One region of the Sphingomonas sp. GW821-FHT10C01 genome, then DNA from elsewhere that is predicted to be linked to it. Evidence: predicted binding sites of a transcription regulator. Region 1 holds the regulator's gene; the other holds the start of a gene.
The links. Region 1 encodes LexA, which represses DNA repair genes until DNA is damaged. Its sites were predicted from a motif close to GTTCCNCNCTTGTTCT; they were not measured.

Region 1 (9,454 bases):
GATGCCGCCATCGGCCTGGGCATGGACGTGCTGGTCGAGGTCCACGACGAGGCCGAGCTTGACCGCGCGCTCGCGCTTCGCTCACGGCTGATCGGGGTCAACAACCGAAATCTCAAGGACTTCTCGGTCTCCTTTGACCGTACCTATGAACTTGTCGGCCGCGCACCCGAAGGCTGCACCTTCGTCGCGGAGAGCGGCCTCACCTCGCGCGCCGACCTCGACGCCATGGCGGAGCATGGCGTGCGTTGCTTCCTCATCGGCGAATCGCTGATGCGGCAGGACGATGTCGAGGCGGCGACGCGGGCGCTGGTGGGATGAACGACCTCACCCACCTCGACGAGAGCGGCGCCGCGCGCATGGTCGATGTGGGCACCAAGGCTGAAACGCAGCGCGAGGCGGTCGCCACCGGTCGCATAGCAATGTCGCCGGAGGCCGCCACCGCGATCCGCGACGGTCTGGTCAAGAAGGGCGACGTGCTCTCGGTCGCTCGCGTCGCCGGGATCATGGCGGCAAAGAAGACCAGCGACCTGATCCCGCTCTGCCATCCGCTGGCGTTGACGAAGATCACGCTCGACCTCGTCCCGGACGAGGCCGGCGTCACCGCCACCGCCACCGTCGCGCTCACCGGCCGCACCGGGGTGGAGATGGAAGCCCTGACCGCAGTCTCGGTCGCGCTGCTCACCGTCTACGATATGGCCAAGGCCCTCGATAAGGGAATGGAAATCGGCGGCATCCGCCTCCTTTCCAAGACCGGCGGAAAATCCGGCGACTGGGTAAATCCGGAAGGTTAACCCGTCCTCCACCCTGCTCGCTCAGACATTCTTGAGGCGCGCCTGCGCATCGTCCCCACCTGCAATAGGGTGGGGATCCAATGACACTTCCGGCACGATCGGCGATCTTCTCGCTGTCTGGCGAGCTCGATGCGCCGCCTGGCGCCGTTGAGGACGCGTCGCCCGCCCGCCTGTTGCTGGGCAGCGCGGGCGAGCGGAGCTGCTTCGTCCACCGCCTGACTTCCGCCGGAGCGACACTCACCGTTACGGGTCCCGTAACCAATGGCGACCGCGCGACGATTGAGCTCCCCTTTGGTCTGGTCGCCGACGGCGCGATCGTCGGCCATGACCCCGCCGCCCTCGCCTTCCGTTTCGACGAGCCGCTCGACGTGGTCGGTGCCCTCGCCCGCTGCCTTGCCGCCCTGCCCGCCGAACGCCGCGAGATGCCACGTATCGAGCTGCGCCAGCGGCTGTGTGTCCGGCACGGCGATCAGGTCGACTTCGCCTGGACCCGCAACCTGTCCAACACAGGCGTCGGCGTCGAGACGCGTGCCCTGCTGACGGCGGGCGCCCAGGTCGAACTGACGCTAGACGGGCTGCGCCCCATTCAGGGCGAAGTCCGCTGGGCAGAGCGCGGCCAGGCCGGCATCGCCTTTGCCGAAGAACTGGGCTGGCAGCTGCTGATGCCCTGGTTGCGCAAGGTCGCGAGCCAGCGGCGCGGACCGGTGCCCGTGACGATCCACGATCAGACGCCTTCGGCGCTGGGCGCGGTCAAGGACGCGCTGCGGCTCGACATCGCCACCCATGTCCGCTCTGGCGTCAATTGGTGGAACGCACGGCTCAACAGCCTGAGCAGCACCCTGGCCGAATTCGAGAGCGATACCGAATTTACGCCGCTGTCCTCGCTCTGGCTGTCTCTGCCCGGGATCGGCGGCTGGCCGATCCGGGTGATCGAGTGCCACGGCGCGCGCCACGTCGCCGAGTTCCGTATCGCGCTGCGCCCGCACGAAATGGCACGGCTGACCGAGGCCGCACGCCCAGGACGCTGACCTCTCGACCCCGTCGCGACAGCGCGGTAACCCGCAGAGATGGCCGATCTGCTTCCTGTCGCCGACGCCCAGCAGCGCTTGCTCGCCCTCGCCGTACCGCTGGCCGTGGAAACACTGCCGCTGAGTGAGGTTGCCGGGCGATGGGCCGCGGAGTCGATCATCGCCACCCGCACTCAGCCCGAACAGCCGCTGTCAGCGATGGACGGCTATGCGATCCGCTTCGTCGATTTACCCGGCCCGTGGGATGTAATCGGGGAAAGCGCCGCCGGCCGGCCGTTCGCTGGCACCGTCGCCACGCGACAGGCGGTGCGGATCTTCACGGGCGCCGCATTGCCCGACGGCACCGATACCGTGCTGGTGCAGGAGGAGGCCCGCCGCGAAGCCAGCCGCCTCCATCTCGACGGTGAGGGACCGCGGGTCAGGGGCGGCAACGTGCGCGCAGCCGGACTGGATTTCCAAGCTGGTGACTTGCTGATCGCACCTGGCGAGCGCCTGACCCCCGCCGGCATCGCGCTCGCCGCAATCGCGGGCCATGCCGCACTACTCGTCCGCCGCCGCGTCCGGATCGCCATCGCCGCGACCGGCGACGAGTTGCGCCCGCCAGGCACCCCGCTCACCCCCGGCCAGCTGCCCGAGAGCAACGGAACCATGCTCATCGCGATGCTGGCCGGGCTTCCGGTCGAGATCACCGACCTAGGCATCCTGCCCGATAAGCTCGACGTGCTGACCGCCGCCTTTGCTGGAATCGACGCCGATATCCTTATCACCACTGGCGGCGCATCCGTGGGCGACCATGACCTTGTCCGCCCCGCGCTTCTGGCGGCGGGCGCGGTGCTCGATTTCTGGAAAGTCGCGGTCCGCCCCGGCAAACCGATGATCGCGGGCAGGCTCGGCGACACGGTGGTGCTCGGCCTTCCCGGCAACCCGGTCTCTGCCTTCGTCACAGCGCGGCTCTTTCTCTTCCCGCTGGTCGCGCACCTGTCGGGTGCCGCCGATCCCTCGCCGCCGCTGCGTACCGCCACGCTTGGCGAGCCGCTGCCCGCCAACGGCCCGCGCGCCGATTATCTGCGCGCCGCGCATCGCGGCGGACAGGTGGTGGCCGCCGCGATCCAGGACAGCTCGATGCTCCGCACCTTGGCCCGCGCGGACTGCCTGATCGTCCGCCCGCCGCATGCGCCACCCGCACAATCGGGCGACTCGGTGGAAATCCTGCCTTTCGGCTAACCGGCCGCCTTGACATCATACAAGAACAAGGCGTAAACGTTCCATGTCTGTTCCAGATGGAGAACGTCCGATGCTTACGAAGAAGCAGCATGAGCTGATCTGCTTCATCGCCGACCGCTTGAACGATACCGGCGTCTCGCCTTCGTTCGAGGAGATGAAGGACGCACTCGATCTCAAGTCGAAGTCCGGCGTCCACCGGTTGATCTCGGCGCTCGAGGAACGCGGCTTCCTGCGCCGCCTGCCCAACCGGGCGCGCGCGCTGGAAGTGCTCAAGATGCCCGAACGTGCCGAGGCGAAGAAGGCAACGTCCGCCCCCGCCAAGGACAATGTCGTCACGCTCGCCCGCCCGGCGCCGCAGCCTGCGAACGACGTGATCGAAATCCCGCTCCACGGGCGTATCGCGGCCGGCGTTCCGATCGAAGCGCTCGAAGGCTCGACCATGCTCCCGGTCCCCGCCGCCCTGCTCGGTTCGGGCGAACATTATGCGCTCGAAGTCGCCGGTGACTCGATGGTCGAGGCCGGCATTTTCGACGGCGACTATGCGCTGATCCGCCGCCAGGAAACCGCACGCGACGGCGAGATCGTCGTGGCGCTGATCGAGGACAGCGAGGCGACACTCAAATATTTCCGCAACGAAGGCAGCATGGTCCGGCTCGATCCGGCCAACCGCGCCTATGATGCGCAGCGCTACCGCCCCGATCAGGTGCGGGTGCAGGGCCGGCTCGCCGGGCTGCTGCGGCGCTACTGAACCCAAGGGCGGCTGCGGTCGCCCTTTTCATTGATGGCTGGCCCCGGCGTGCCGGATGTCGTGGCTGTGCGTCATTACCGCAGCGGTAATTGAGCATGCGCTTGCCGCGCCTATCCTGCATAGGCCCACCCAACGACAGGAGAGAATGATGACCACCCTGGAAGGCGGCTGCCATTGCGGCGCGATCCGCTACACCCTCACCGGCGAACCGATGCACCATGCCCTGTGCCACTGCACCGATTGCCGCCGCGCATCGGGCGCGCCGATGGTCGGCTGGGCGATGTTCCAGGAGGATGCGCTGAGCGTGGTCCAGGGTGAGCCACAGGAATATGCCTCGTCCGAACATGGCCGCCGCTATTTCTGCGGCACATGCGGCACCGGCCTGTTCTACCGCAATGCGGAGAACCTCCCCGGCATCGTCGACACCCAGGTCGCGACGCTCGACGATCCCGATGCAATCCCCGCCGGCGTCCATGTCCAGGTCGCCGACCGCATCGGCTGGATGAAGGATGCGCATAATCTGCCGGAATTCCCGCGCTATCCGGGGATGGATTAGCGGAGCGGCAATGCATGTTGCTGGCAAACCTGCGGCCGTTGTGCGCCGGAACTCGGTTCACTAACAATCGGCCATGATCTTTCTTGCCCTGGCCTTGATACAGACCGCCGCCTCGACGCCGCTCCAGAGCGGTCAGGCGGCGGCAACGGCCGGGCAGTCCGCGGTCTCGGATCAGGCGCTCGAAGATCTCGCCATCAAGGAGAATAGACTGTCGCGCAGGCTATATCCCCTGATTTACGATGATCCGTCCATGCGGGCCGAGATCAAGCGTGTCGGCTTTGAGAAGGGGTGTCGCGCCATTGCGGACAGCAATCGGGAGGTCAGCCTCCGATTTGCCCCTATGCTTGTGCCAGCAACAGTCACCGCGATCCGGAAGATCGTGCCCGAGCCTCAGCTGAGCGAAATGCGGTTTCGATCCTTTTTTACCGGACCGATGCATGTCTACACAAGACGCATCGACAACGAGCTTGATCGCACGGCATCTGCGTCCCTGAACACCGCCTACGGCGCCATGCGCGCGGCCTTCCTCAAACGGACGCGTGAGCTTCCCGCAACCGGAAATCCGGCCGAAAACATCGTGATGCCGAAAGCCGATATCGCCGCAGCCGTTTCCCTCAAGGGGGCCTACAACCTCGACAATCCAGCACATCTGGGCATGGCTTGTGCCGAACTCCTGATCCCGGCCCCTTTGCGGCCCACGATCAAAGCTTCGCCTGCTCCCAGCCCGCTTATTGTCCCTCCCCCGCAGCCATAGCGGCAACGGGAGCCGTTATCCCGATTGCGCGCTCAGCGACCGCAGCTTCGCCTTTCAACGCCGCGCCATCACCCGCTCCGCCTCGATCCATGGATGCCGCGCGCCCGCCTTGCGCACCGTCCGCACCTGCGGCCGTTCACCCAGCGTGATCGCCACCCCACCGGTCTTTGCCAGCATCGCCCGATCGAGCTTCAGCCATTTGGGCTCACACCCCGGCGGCAGCCGTCGATCCGAAACCACGATGTCCACCGACCGGCACACCACGATCATCTCGCGCCACGGCACCAGATAGCCGCTCCGCGTCGCCGCGATCCGCCAGCGCCTGCCGCCGCGCTCGACATCGATCAGGCACAGATCCGGACTGCAGCGCGCGTCCCGCTGCTCCGCCAGCGCGGGCAGTTCGGCGTCCACCCCGCCATTCTCCGCCATCATGTCACGCACATAGTCGCCCGCCCGGTCGCGCAGGATCGCGATCTCCCCGCCCGGCATGCGCAGCGCCAGATGCCGCCCGTCGCCCGTCACAAGCAGGTCGGGCATCGGCGTCGCCAGCGCCCACACCGCCCCGGCCACCGCCGGCAACGCCCCGGCCAGCCGCACCCGCGTCTTCCACAGCGCGAACCACAGGCCGCCCGCCACCATCAGCGCATAGGCGCCACCCGGCATCCCGGGCAGCATCGCCAGTGCTCCCGGCGCGCCCGCTGCGGCATGTGCGATCCATAGCAGCAGCGCCAGCGCCTTGCCCGCCAGCCACCAAAACGGCGCTCCCAACCCCGCCACGTCGAAGAACAGAGCCGCCGCCTCCAACGGCATGATGACGAAGGTGGTGAGCGGGATCGCGACAATGTTTGCCAGCGCGCCATAGACGCCCGATTTGTGGAAATGGAACAGCGCGATCGGCGTCAACGCGATCTCGACCACCAAGCCAGTCAGCAGCAGCGACCCCACACTGCGCGCCAGCCGCCACCCCCAGCCCTCCTCACGCCGCTCGAACCAGCCGCGCACACGCTTGCTCTCGTGCAGTGCGACGATCGCGGTGACCGCGGCAAAGCTCATCTGGAAGCTCGGCCCGATCAGCGCCTCGGGCCACAGCAGCAGCACGACCAGCGCCCCGAACGCCACCAGCCGCAGCGTGATCGCCTCGCGCCCCAGCATCATCGCCGCCAGCACCATCAGCGCCGCGATGCACGATCGCACCGTCGGCACTTCAGCCCCGGTCAGCAGTGTATAGCCCACCGCCGCGACACCCGCCGCGCCCGCCGCGATCACCGGCAGCGGCCAACGCAGCGCCAGCGCCGGGCTCAGCGCGAGCAGCCGCAGCACCAGCAGCATCGTCGCACCGACTACCGCCGTGACGTGCAGCCCGCTCACCGACAGCAGATGCGCCAGGCCTGACCGCCGCAACGCCTCGCCATCCTCCTCCGAAATCGCCCCGCGATCGCCCGTCACCAGCGACGCCGCGATCCCGCCCGCGCTGCCCTCGATCTGCGACTGGACATGTGCCGTCAGCCGCGCGCGCAACCCGCTCTTCGCCTCACCCGGCGTCACGATCTCGACCGGCGCAAAGCCTCGCCCGCTCGCCCCCAGCTGGTCGAACCACGCCACCCGCTCGAAATCATAGGCGCCGGGCACGGCGGGCGGCGCCGGCGGCATCAGTCGCGCGCGCAGCTTCACCACCGCGCCGCGCGTCAGCCCGGCGGGCACGTCCTTGCTCTCCAGATTGACGCGCACCATCGGCGGCAACCCCGCCCCCGCATCCGGCGCGATTCGCAGCCGCACCATTGCCCGCGCCGGCAACGGCTCCACCCGTTCCACCTTGCCCTGGAACGCTACGATCGCGGGCCGCGCCAGCACCGGCGCCGTCACGCGCTCAGCCCGCCACCACACCAGCGCACAGCCGATCGCCACCAGCAGCCCGGCCACCGTCACGCATCGCGCGGCGCGTCCGCCACCAGCCAGCGCCAGTCCCGCAGCCGCCACCGCCAGTCCGCCCAGCACCACCGCGCCCCACCGGCTCGCATCGGGCAGCACGAACCATGCGACGATGCCCACGCCCAGCATCACCGGAATCCACAGCACGATCTGTCCGCGCTCGGCCTCCAGCCATCGCTCGATTCGCTCAGCGAAACGCAAGCCGCCCGCTATTTGAAGCAGGCGAAACCCCGTGCTAGGGGCGCTCGCGGCTGAACTGGCCATCGATCACAGTTTCTGGGAGCAAGCGCGCTTGGGCGCAACATCTGAACCCGCCACGGGTACGCAAATCGTCACGCGCTTCGCTCCGTCGCCGACGGGGTTTCTGCACATTGGCGGCGCGCGCACCGCGCTGTTCAACTGGCTGTTCGCGCGCCATCACGGCGGCAAGTTCCTGCTGCGCATCGAGGATACCGACCGCGCCCGCTCCACCGACGCGGCGATCGAGGCGATCCTTGATGGCATGCGCTGGCTCGGCCTCGATTGGGACGGTGACGAGGTCTATCAGTTTGCCCGCGCCGAACGGCACGCCGAAGTCGCGCATGCGATGCTCGAGTCGGGCCATGCTTATCGTTGCTGGATGAGCCAGGAAGAAATCGCGGCCCAGCGCGAGGAAGCCCAGGCGGCGAAGAAGCCCTATCGCATCCGCAGCCCGTGGCGCGACCGCACCGACGGACCGCTCGACCAGCCGCACGTCGTTCGCATCCGCGCCCCGCGTGAGGGCGCGGCGACGATCCGCGACGCGGTTCAGGGCGAAGTGACCGTCCAGAATGCCGAGCTGGACGACATGATCCTGCTGCGCTCGGACGGCACGCCGACCTATATGCTCGCGGTGGTGGTCGACGATCACGACATGGGCGTGACCCATGTCATCCGCGGCGACGATCACCTCAACAACGCCTTCCGCCAGCTGCTCATCATCCACGCGATGAACTGGGCCGAGCCGGTCTATGCGCATATCCCGCTGATCCACGGCGCGGACGGGGCGAAACTGTCCAAGCGCCATGGCGCGCTCGGCGTCGATGCCTATCGCGACGAATTGGGCGTGCTGCCGGAGGCGCTGTTCAACCATCTCCTCCGCCTCGGCTGGGGCCATGGCGATGACGAGATCATCAATCGCGAGCAGGCGATCGACTGGTTTGACCTCTCGGGCGTCGGCAAGTCGGCCTCGCGCTTCGATTTGAAGAAGCTGGATAGTCTCAACGGCCATTACATCCGCGCCGCCGACGACGCGCGACTCGCGGCGCTGGCGGCACCGTTTTTGCCCTTCGAAGCGTCACCGCAGCAGATCGAGCTTCTGCAACGCAGCATGCATGCATTGAAGCCGCGCGCCGCGAATCTCCTTGAAATCGCTGACGGTTCGGCCTTCCTGTTTCGCACTCGCCCCCTGGAAATGGACGCAGATGCACAAGCTCTGCTAGGGGACGACGCGAAAGCGATCCTCCATTCCCTTCACACGGCGCTTGACGCGGTCGCGGACTGGAATACGGAAGCGCTCGAAACGGCGGTACGCCAGGTGGCGGAGTCGGGGGGAGTGAAATTGGGTGCGGCCGCACAGCCGCTCCGCGCCGCGCTGACAGGCCGGCGGACTTCGCCCGGAATCTTCGACGTCCTCGTCCTTCTGGGGCGCGAGGAAAGCCTGGGCCGGATTGCCGATCAAATGACGGCTCCTTCGGGAAGCTGATGCGAAAGGACGAGATTATGACCGACTCCACCCTCAATATCGCCGGGAAAGACTATCCGGTTCGACAGGGCAGCGTCGGTCCTGAAGTCGTCGATATCCGCAAATTCTACGCCCAGACCGGCCAATTCACCTACGATCCAGGCTTCACCTCGACCGCCTCGTGCGAGTCGGGTCTGACCTATATCGATGGCGACGAAGGTACGCTGCTGCACCGCGGCTATCCGATCGGCCAGCTCGCCGAGCATTCGAGCTTCATGGAGGTCGCCTACCTCCTGCTGAACGGCGAGCTGCCCAGCCAGGACGAGCTCGGCCAGTTCACCCACACGATCAGCCGCCACACCATGGTGCATGAGCAGCTGGCGACCTTCTACCGCGGCTTCCGCCGCGACGCGCACCCGATGGCGGTGATGTGCGGCGTGGTCGGCGCGCTCTCGGCCTTTTACCACGACTCGACCGATATCTCGGATCCGTATCAGCGCATGGTGGCGAGCCACCGCCTGATCGCGAAGATGCCGACGATCGCGGCGATGGCGTACAAGTACACCGTCGGCCAGCCGTTCCTGTACCCGGACAATAACCTGTCCTACACCGGCAACTTCCTGCGCATGACCTTCGGCGTCCCGGCCGAGGAATATGTGGTGAACCCGGTGGTCGAGCGTGCGCTCGACCGCATCTTCATCCTCCACGCCGATCACGAACAG
Region 2 (9,454 bases), on a different contig from region 1:
CTTCAGCGCACCGCGCGAGAAACCGCTCGACCCGCCATTGGCAAGCAGCATGCCGGTCCCGGCCTTCCATTCGCGCGCGCCAAAGGAAAGGTCGACCTGCCCCGTCTTCGCCTCGCCTGATTGCAGGCCGAGATAGAGTTCCTCGACCGTGGTCTGGCCATTGTTGCCGGCATCGAACGCATCGGTGCCGACCGTGACCGAGGTGACGACCGACGCGCCACCATAGAGGGCGGCCTTGCCACCCGCCTGGCGGCGAAAGGTGATGCCGGGCTTCACATAGAATTCGAGCCAGCGCGCATCCGAATTGAAATCGGCATTCCCCGCCACGCTTTCGGCGAACTCCCAGAACAGATTGTCCTCGGCGACCAGATTGATCCCGGCCTCCACCTTCGCGCGAATTTCAGTATCATCGGTTTTTACGAGCAGGAAAGGGTCACTCGACTGAGCAAAAACAGGACCTGCCGCGAATACTGCCGCCCAAGAGGCAAGCAATCTGCAAAAGGAAAGTCCGAAATACACTGGCTCTACCCCATGGGTAACGCATAGCATCCTTGCCGCTTATCGAACAGGTCGGGGGTGAATTTTCTAGGTTTATTCAATATTAGTATAGCCGGATTGCTCGCCAACTACCCAAATTGGATGGAACAGGCTCCGATACGTTTGCCAAGCGCGGGCCTCGCCAATCATTCGAAGCGTACCTCAGGCTGGTACGACGCCTTCGCGCCAGCGACCAATCGCGCGAGGAAAACGGGATTCCGTCCGGCTTCGTCAGCGCTTGCAATGTTGGATTTGATTTGTTCATTGTTTGTTCCAGGCCCTCCGCCTGGAGTGACGAGGGAACAACATGGTCGCAACCAACACCTATTTCGATATCATCAGCCTCCGCGCATCGGATGTCGCCGACGCGACGGCATTCCTGGCGCAGGACGCGTCGGTGCCCAACGGCCTCTTCTATTGGACATTGGGAGACTTCACGGGACAGATCGACGACAGGAACATCATCAAGGCGGATAGTGTGGCGGTGAACGCCGGCGCATGGGTCCGGCAGGGCACGGCTTCGATCACGACATGCCAGACCGGCGCCAACGCCGTCCTTCGTAGCGCGCAGGACAAGATCCACGAGACCGTCAGCGTCACCGACTATGGCGCGGTGGGCAACGATGCAGTCGACGACACGGCCGCATTCCAGCAAGCCATCAACGCGGCCCGGGCGCTTGGGGCCAGCCTGTATGTTCCGTTCGGGACCTATCGGATCAGCTCGGCGCTCACGATCCCGTTCGATGCGGCCAAGCGCGGGATCAGGATCCATGGCGAAGCATCGGGCAATTATTACGGGGACGATCGGCAATCGACGATCCGCTACACCGGTTCGACGGGGCACCTTTGCTCGATCGTCGGAGATAACGCAGAAGGCACTGACGGCTCCCCGGCGCTGGTCCTCTTTGATGGCCTCCGGTTTTTAGGAAACAACGCAGCGGCTGGTGCGGTGCTGATCGAGCGTGCCTGGTATGTCGAGTTCGAGCGCTGCGCGTTCGCCCAGTGGAGCCACGCCGATGCGGCGGCCGTAACCTTCAAGGCGACAGGCGCGTCGGGGTTCGCGGGAGACAGCTCTCTGCGCGATTGCGTGTTCGCGAATTGCACCAGAAATCTTCTGCTGACCGGCGGCGGCGTGACCGGCGGACAAGTCAATTCCGTTCACCTGTTCAACTGCAAGGGCGTTGACCAGAAGCATGCGATCGAGGTGGATTTCGGCGGTTTCATCCCGTTCACTTCGGATATCATTGCAATCGCCTGTTCGTGGCAGGGATGCACGCATGAAGCGATCAAGTCGCAGGGCGTGGCGAATGCCTGGCTGATCGACGGCGGCTATATCGAGGAGGGCGACGACAAAAATAATACGCTGCCGGCATTCAGGTTTTCAGGCGCAAATAACCTCGGCATCACGATTCGAAATGTGTTCTCGCGCAAGCCAAAACTCGGGGCCGCGAACGCGCTGATCTATGCCGAAAACGTCAAAGGGCTGACCGTCATCGGCAATTCGTCCGGCTTCGGCGGCGCATCCGATCGCTACAGCGTTGACGTGGTCAACGGGAGCAATCTCGACGTCGAAGTGTTTCCCGTTACGGGCGCGTCGTCCTACCCGCTGCGGGTCAATAACTACGTCATCGCCTCGGGCCGGGTCAGCGAATTATGGGCGGCCGACATGCCCAGCGGCGGCCTGTTCAACGGGGTTTCGTCGGGTGACGGCTGGCCCGGCGGGACTGCGGCCAATCTTGTCGCAAAGCTCAGCAAGTCGAACGGAAAGGTTCGCATCAACTTCAAACAGACGATCACCACGAAGTCGCCGGCCGGCACGCTGACCCTGATCGGCCTGATTCCCTATCCGAATGACGGGGCCGATGTTCCGTTCCGGGTATCGATTACCGACGTAACGACGGACAAGCCCAAATTCTATGACGCCATCCTGCCGTCGGGTACCCCGTTCGCCACGGTCTACGACAGCAATGGCGATGTGCTCGACTATCAGACCGCGTTCAAGGTCGGCACCATCGTTCGCGCCGAGTTTGAATATGTTACGGCTGGCTAGCCGTCATCCTATCGAACAGGAAATAGACGCGTCCTAGTGATATGGGCGCCGCCGGATCACTCCGGCGGCGCCCCAATTCTCACTCCGACGGGAAGCCGCGGCGCTTGAACAGCGCCTTCACGTCGGGGTCGCGGCCGCGGAACGCCTTATAGGCTTCCTTGCGGTCGGTCTCGTTGCCCGTGGCGAGCAGGATGGTGCGGAACTTGTCGGCGACGGTCTTGTCCCAGACATTGCCCGTCTCGGTGAACGCCGCCCAGGTGTCGGCGTCCATCGTCTCCGACCACAGATAGCTGTAATAGCCCGCCGAATAGGCATCGGACGAGAACAGGTGATTGAACTGCGGCAGGCGGTGCCGCATCACGATCTCCTTGGGCATCTTGAGCTCGGCCAGCGTGGCGCGCTCGAACGCGTCGGGATCGATCACCGGCACCGTACGATCGTGCAGCTTCATGTCGACGATCGCCGACGAGAGATATTCGACCGTGCTGAAGCCCTGGTTGAAGGTGTCCGCCTTCTCGATCTTCGCGACCAGCGCCGCCGGGATCACCTCGCCGGTCTTGTAGTGCTTGGCGAAGCGGCTGAGCACGTCGGGCATGAGCAGCCAATTCTCGTTCACCTGGCTGGGATATTCGACGAAGTCGCGCGGCGTGCCGGCGAGGCCCGGATAATAGACGTTGCCGATCAGGCTGTGCAGCGCATGGCCGAATTCGTGGAACAAAGTCGTCGCGTCGTCGAGGCTGATCAGCGTCGGCTCGCCGCCGCCGCCCTTGGTGAAATTATTGTTGTTCGACGCCAGCACGATCTGGTCGCCCTTGATCCCCGAACGGGTGCGATAGGCGGTGGCCCAGGCGCCCGAGCGCTTTCCGGCGCGCGCGAAATTGTCGAGGTAGAAGACACCGACGGTCTTGCCCAGGCGCGTCACCTCGAACGTGCGAACATCGGGGTGGAAGACGGGAATCGTACCCGTATTTTCCTTGAACTGCAGATCGTAGAGGCGGCCCGCGGCGTAGAACATGGCGTTCACCATGTTGTTGAGCTCGAGATAGGGCTTCACCTCGCTCTCATCGAGGTCGTACTTCGCCTTGCGGACCTTCTCCGAATAATAGCGATAGTCCCAGCCCTCGATCGTGATCTTCGGCCCCTTGCCCGCCGCGGCTTCGGCGTCGGCGAGCGCCTGCATGTCGGCGACCTCCTCGATCGCGCGGGCGCGCGCGGCCGGCCACACCGACATCATCAGCTTCATCGCATTGGCGGGGGTTTCCGCCATCGTGTCGTCCATGCGGTAGTCGGCATGGGTCTTGAAGCCGAGCACCTTGGCGCGCTCCTGGCGCAGCTTCAGGATCGCGGCGATGCTGGCGTTGGTGTCGTTCGCGTCGCCATTGTCGCCGCGGTTGATATAGGCGTTGTAGACCTTCTCGCGCAGGTCGCGGCGCGTCGAGTACATCAGGAACGGCTGCATCGACGAGCGGGTGTTCTTGACCGCCCACTTGCCCGCCTGTCCGCGCGCCTTGGCCTCATCGGCAAGGCTCGCCTTGAAGCTGTCGGAAAGCCCGGCGAGGTCGGCTTCGCTGTCGAGGAAGATCGCGGTCTCCTCATCCGCCAGCACCTTGCGGCTGAAATCGGTGTAGAGCTTGGCCAGCTCGCCGTTGATGCGCTTGACCTCGGCCTTCTGCGCGGCGTCGAGCAGCGCGCCCGAGGTCACGTAACCGCGATAGCTGCGCTCGAGCAGGCGCAGCTGCTGGGGGTTGAGGCCCAGGGTCTGGCGCTTGTCGTACAGCGTCTTCACCCGCGCGAACATCTTGGGGTCGAGGCTCATCTCGGTGAAGAAGGCCGAGAGTTTGGGGCTCCACTCGGCGGCGATCTTCTGCACTTCGGGGCTGGCGAGGTTGCTGGTGTAGACGCCCCAGACCGGGAAGACGCGGGCCAGCGCGCTGGTGTTCTTCTCGGACGCCTCGATCGTGTTGGCAAAGGTGGGCGCGGCGGGATTGTCGCGGATCTTCGCGAATTCGACGCGCGCCTCGGCCATCCCCTTTTCAAAGGCGGGGCCGAACATCGCCGGCGTCACCTTGTCCCACTGGGGAACCCCGTCGAACGGGCCGGGCCATTTGTCGAGCATCGGCGCGGGATTGACCGGGGCGGCTTGGGCCGGAGCGTTCTGGGACATCGAGCTTGCCTGTACGTTGGTGGCGAAGAGCGAGGTGGTGGCGAGCAGGATCGCGCCAGTGACGGGCTTCATGGAATTCCCCTGAATTTAGGTGGGCATGGTGTGATAGCCGGATGATACGCGCCCCGGTGCCGTTGGCAAGCGGTTGACTCTGCCTACCAATGGAACAAAATAGGAACAACTTGTCCCGAGTCGGAGTCTAGAGGCAGATCATGGCCGATCCCGCCGTCATCAGCCAGTTGCGCGAAACCTTGCGCACCATCGAAGGGAGCGGCTTCCGCCGCCGCCCGGTGCTGCCGTTCGGGCTTGATCGGCTTGACGCGCGGCTCGCCGATGGCGGCCTGCGGCTCGATGCGCTGCACGAGGTGGCGGCGGCGACCCCCGACCCCGGGGACGATGCCGCCGCCACCCTGTTCACCGCCGGCATTGCCGCGCGCGCCTGGGGGCCGGTGCTGTGGGTGGTGCGGCGGCGCGACCTGTTCGCGCCGGGCCTCTATCAGGCCGGGCTGGCGCCCAAGCGCGTCCTCTATGCCGAGGCGGCGGACGACGACGAACTGCTCGCGATCATGGAGGAAGGGCTGCGGCATCGCGGGCTTGGCGCGGTGGTGGGCGAGGCGCGGCGCGTGGGCATGCCCGCGACGCGGCGGCTCCAGCTCGCGGCGGAGGGCGGGCGCACCATCGCGCTGCTGATGAAGCGGCACCCCCGCCAGGCCGGCGATCCGCTGGGTGCACCGTCGGCGGCGGTGACCCGCTGGCGGGTGGCATGTGCCCCGTCGGCGCCGCTGCCGGTGGAGGGCGTGGGCCGGGCGCGCTGGCAGCTCGCCCTTGCGCGGCAAAAAGGGGGCGATCCTTTCGATATTCTAGTGGAGGCATGCGATGAAACGGGTCGCTGCGCTCTACCTGCCCCAATGGCCGATCGAGCGGTTGTGGCGGGGAGAGGCGCATCCCGGCGCGCGGCCTGAAGTCGCGCCCGCTCCTCCTGCGGCACCCGCGGGCCGCCAGCCCGCGCGACATCAGGGCCATTGGCGGCCCGGCGCGCGCTGGGCCGGAGATGAGCGTACGGCGATGCCCGCGCTCGCTTGCCTTGAGGGCCGGGCACCGCGCCTGACCTCGATCCGCAACGGCAGCCGGATCGAAATCGCCGCCGCGTGCCCGCTGGCGCTGGCGCTGGGTCTGCGGCCCGGAATGGCGGTAACGCAGGCGCGCGCGCAGGTGCGCGGACTCGACATCCGCCCCGCCGACCCCGAGGGCGATCTTGCCGCGCTGCACCGCCTCGCCATTCTCGCCGCGCGACGCTGGTCGCCGCTGACGGCATTGTCGGGCACCGACGGACTGGTCCTCGACATCACCGGCACCGCGCATCTGTTCGGCGGCGAAGAGAGGATGGCGCACCGCGTCGTCCGCCTCCTCGCCCGCGCCGGCTTCACAGTCCACTTCGCGATCGCCGATACGGTGGGTGCGGCATGGGCATTGGTACGCCATGCCGGTGCATGCGTGACGATTTGTCCACCGAACGAGCAGGCGTCGGCGCTCGCCAACCTGCCCACCACCGCGTTACGGATCGATACGGCGGCGATCGAGCTGCTCAAGCGCTTGGGCGTCGATGACATCGGTCAGCTGTTGGCGATGCCGCGCGGTCCCCTGGTTCGCCGCTTCGGCGCGGTAAGCGCCTTACGGCTCGATCAGGCACTGGGCGCCATGCCCGAGCCGCTCGATCCGGTGATCCCGCCGGAGACGGTTGTCGTCCGCCAGCGCTTTGCCGAGCCGATCGCGACGGCCGAGGCGATCGAGCATTGGCTGGGCGAGCTGGTCCCGGTCCTCACAACCGCGCTCGAACGCGAGGGGCTGGGCGTTCGGGCGCTGGAATGCATCGCCGACCGGGTCGATGGCGTTCCCCAGTGCATCCGCATCGGCCTTGCCCGGCCAAGTCGCGATCCCGCGCACCTGCTCCGCCTGCTCAAGCGCCGGATCGAGGATGTCGAACCGGGATATGGCATCGACGCGATCGCCCTCCATGTCCGCCGCGCCGCGCCGCTGGGGCCCGAACCCGTGACCGAACGGCTCGACGAAGATGCGGCACCCGACATCGCCACGCTAGTCGATACGCTGGCAACGCGGATCGGCCTCAGGCGCATGTGGCGGATGCGCGCCGTGGAAAGCGACGTGCCCGAGCGCACGGCGGCGCCGATGGCGGTGCTCGACCCACCCAAGCGCGGTGGCTCGCGGCCCAGGATCGACGATGTCGGCCAACTCGACCGCAGTCCCGCGCTTCACCCCTGGCACCCCGAATGGCCCAAGCCCGCCCGGCTGCTCCACCGGCCCGAACGGCTCGACCATGTCATCGCCGAGCTACCCGATCATGCACCACGCCGCTTCACCTGGCGTGGTCAGATGCACCAGGTGATCTGCGCCGACGGGCCCGAGCGCATTCATGGCGAATGGTGGAGGCACAGCGCCGAAGCCGAACAAGTCCGCGATTACTTCCGTGTCGAGGACGAGGCCGGTCACCGCTACTGGCTGTTCCGCCGCGGCGATGGCGAGCGGACCGCGACCGGCGACTTGAGCTGGTATCTCCATGGGGTGTTCGGATGAGTTACGCCGAACTCCAGGTCACGACCCATTATTCATTCCTGCGCGGCGCCTCTTCGCCCGAGGATCTGTTCCGGCAGGCGGCACTGCTGGGCCTGCCCGCGCTCGGCATCGTCGACCGCAATTCGGTTGGCGGCGTCGTGCGCGCGCTGGTCGCGACCGAGCAGCTTGCGGCGCTCAGCGTCCCGATCCGGATGATCGCGGGGTGCCGGCTCGACCTGACCGACGGCAGCGCTGTGCTGGTCTGGCCCGAGGATCGTGCCGCCTGGTCACGGCTCACCAGCCTGCTCACGCGGGGCAAGGCGCGTGCCGATGCGCAGCGGGGCGAGAAGGGGCAATGTTTCCTGCATTGGGAAGATATCGTCGAAGCGGCGGAGGGACTGGTCGGTGCGCTGGTACCCGGCATCGCCGATCCGGGCGACCCGCAGGCGCTGCGCTGGATGGCGGATGTATTCGGGGATCGCGGCCATGTCTGCCTCACCCAGCATCGCCGACCGGGCGACGCGGCGCGACTGCACCAGCTCGATACCGCGGCCCGGCGCTTTGGGCTGACCCCGCTCGCGACCGGCGACGTGCTCTATGCGACGCCCGACCGGCGCCTGTTGCAGGACGTGGTCACCGCGATCCGCGAGAAGTGCACGATCGACGAACTCGGCTTTCGTCGTGAGCGCAGCGCCGACCGGCATCTCAAGTCGCCGCAGGACATGGCACGGCGTTTCCGCGAGCATCCCGAGGCACTGCGCGCATCGCTCGCGATCGCCGAGCGATGCACCTTCTCGCTGCGCGATCTTCAGCACCAATACCCCGAGGAATATGTCATTCCCGGCCGCACCGCGCAGGAAGCGCTGAGCACGCTCGCCTGGAACGGTCTGAGACAGCGGTTCGGCGGCACCCCGTCCGAAGCGCATCAGAAGCTGTTGAGGCACGAACTCGGGCTGGTCGAGCAGATGGGCTACGCGCCCTATTTCCTCACGGTCAATTCGATCGTGCAGTTTGCACTCAGCCAGCAGATCCTGTGCCAGGGACGTGGCAGCGCGGCCAATTCGGTGATCTGCTTCGCGCTCGGCGTCACCTCGATCGACCCGATCGAGCATCAGTTGCTGTTCGAGCGCTTCATCTCGACCGAACGCAAGGAGCCGCCCGACATCGATGTCGATTTCGAGCATGAGCGGCGCGAGGAGGTGATCCAGTGGATTTATGAGAGCTATGGTCACGACCATGCCGCGCTGACCGCGGTGGTCAGCCGGTTCCGGTCGCGCGGCGCTCTGCGCGAAGTCGGCAAGGTGATGGGCCTGCCCGAGGACCTGACCGCCGCGCTCTCAAGCCAGGTGTGGGGCTGGTCCAACGATGTCGACGACAAGCATGCCGACGCGCTCAACCTCGACCGCAACGACCCGCGCCTCGCTTTGACGCTTAAGCTGGCGCGCCAGCTGATCGGCACGCCGCGCCATTTGTCGCAGCACCCCGGCGGCTTCGTGCTGACCCGCGACAAACTCCACGACCTGATCCCGGTCGAGCCCGCCGCAATGGTCGACCGCCGCGTGGTCGAATGGGAGAAGCTCGACATCGAGGAACTAGGTTTCATGAAGGTCGATATCCTCGGCCTCGGCATGCTCGGTTGCATGCGGCGTACGTTCGACCTGCTCGCACAACACAAGGGAATCCATCTCACCCTCGCCGCGCCGCTGATGCAGAAGGACGACGGCCCCACTTTCGAAATGATCCGGCAGGCGGACACGCTGGGCGTGTTCCAGATCGAAAGCCGCGCGCAGATGTCGATGTTGCCGCGGATGAAGCCGGTCAATTTCTACGACATCGCGATCCAGGTCGCGATCGTCCGGCCCGGCCCAATCCAGGGCAACATGGTCCACCCCTATCTCAAGCGCCGGCAGAACCCCGATCTGGTCGACTATCCAACACCGAAGCTGAAGGCCGTGCTGAAAAAGACACTGGGCGTGCCGCTGTTCCAGGAACAGGCGATGCAGGTCGCGATCGTCGGCGCCGACTTCACCCCGACCGAAGCCGACCGCCTGCGCCGGGCAATGGCGACCTTCAAGTCGAGTGGTGACATCGGCGAATTCGGACCCAAGCTGATCGCCGGGATGCGCAAGAAC

Region 2: the regulator LexA is predicted to act here: its motif matches at 4,915-4,930, upstream of AC07M1_RS02090 (ImuA family protein).

What each region holds. Positions count from the first base shown of each region.
Region 1 covers NZ_JBWKNK010000002.1:190,879-200,332, reverse strand. Annotated here, with positions in the region: gene trpC (indole-3-glycerol phosphate synthase TrpC) at 1-318, shown strand, start outside; gene moaC (cyclic pyranopterin monophosphate synthase MoaC) at 315-791, shown strand; gene AC07M1_RS12975 (PilZ domain-containing protein) at 872-1,819, shown strand; gene AC07M1_RS12970 (molybdopterin molybdotransferase MoeA) at 1,859-3,043, shown strand; gene lexA (transcriptional repressor LexA) at 3,114-3,791, shown strand; gene AC07M1_RS12960 (GFA family protein) at 3,937-4,347, shown strand; gene AC07M1_RS12955 (hypothetical protein) at 4,421-5,101, shown strand; gene AC07M1_RS12950 (ComEC/Rec2 family competence protein) at 5,156-7,159, opposite strand; gene gltX (glutamate--tRNA ligase) at 7,323-8,753, shown strand; gene AC07M1_RS12940 (citrate synthase) at 8,771-9,454, shown strand, end outside.
Region 2 covers NZ_JBWKNK010000001.1:397,885-407,338, reverse strand. Annotated here, with positions in the region: gene AC07M1_RS02105 (alginate export family protein) at 1-387, opposite strand, end outside; gene AC07M1_RS02100 (glycosyl hydrolase family 28-related protein) at 935-2,587, shown strand; gene AC07M1_RS02095 (M3 family metallopeptidase) at 2,667-4,823, opposite strand; gene AC07M1_RS02090 (ImuA family protein) at 4,964-5,713, shown strand; gene AC07M1_RS02085 (Y-family DNA polymerase) at 5,628-7,343, shown strand; gene AC07M1_RS02080 (error-prone DNA polymerase) at 7,340-9,454, shown strand, end outside.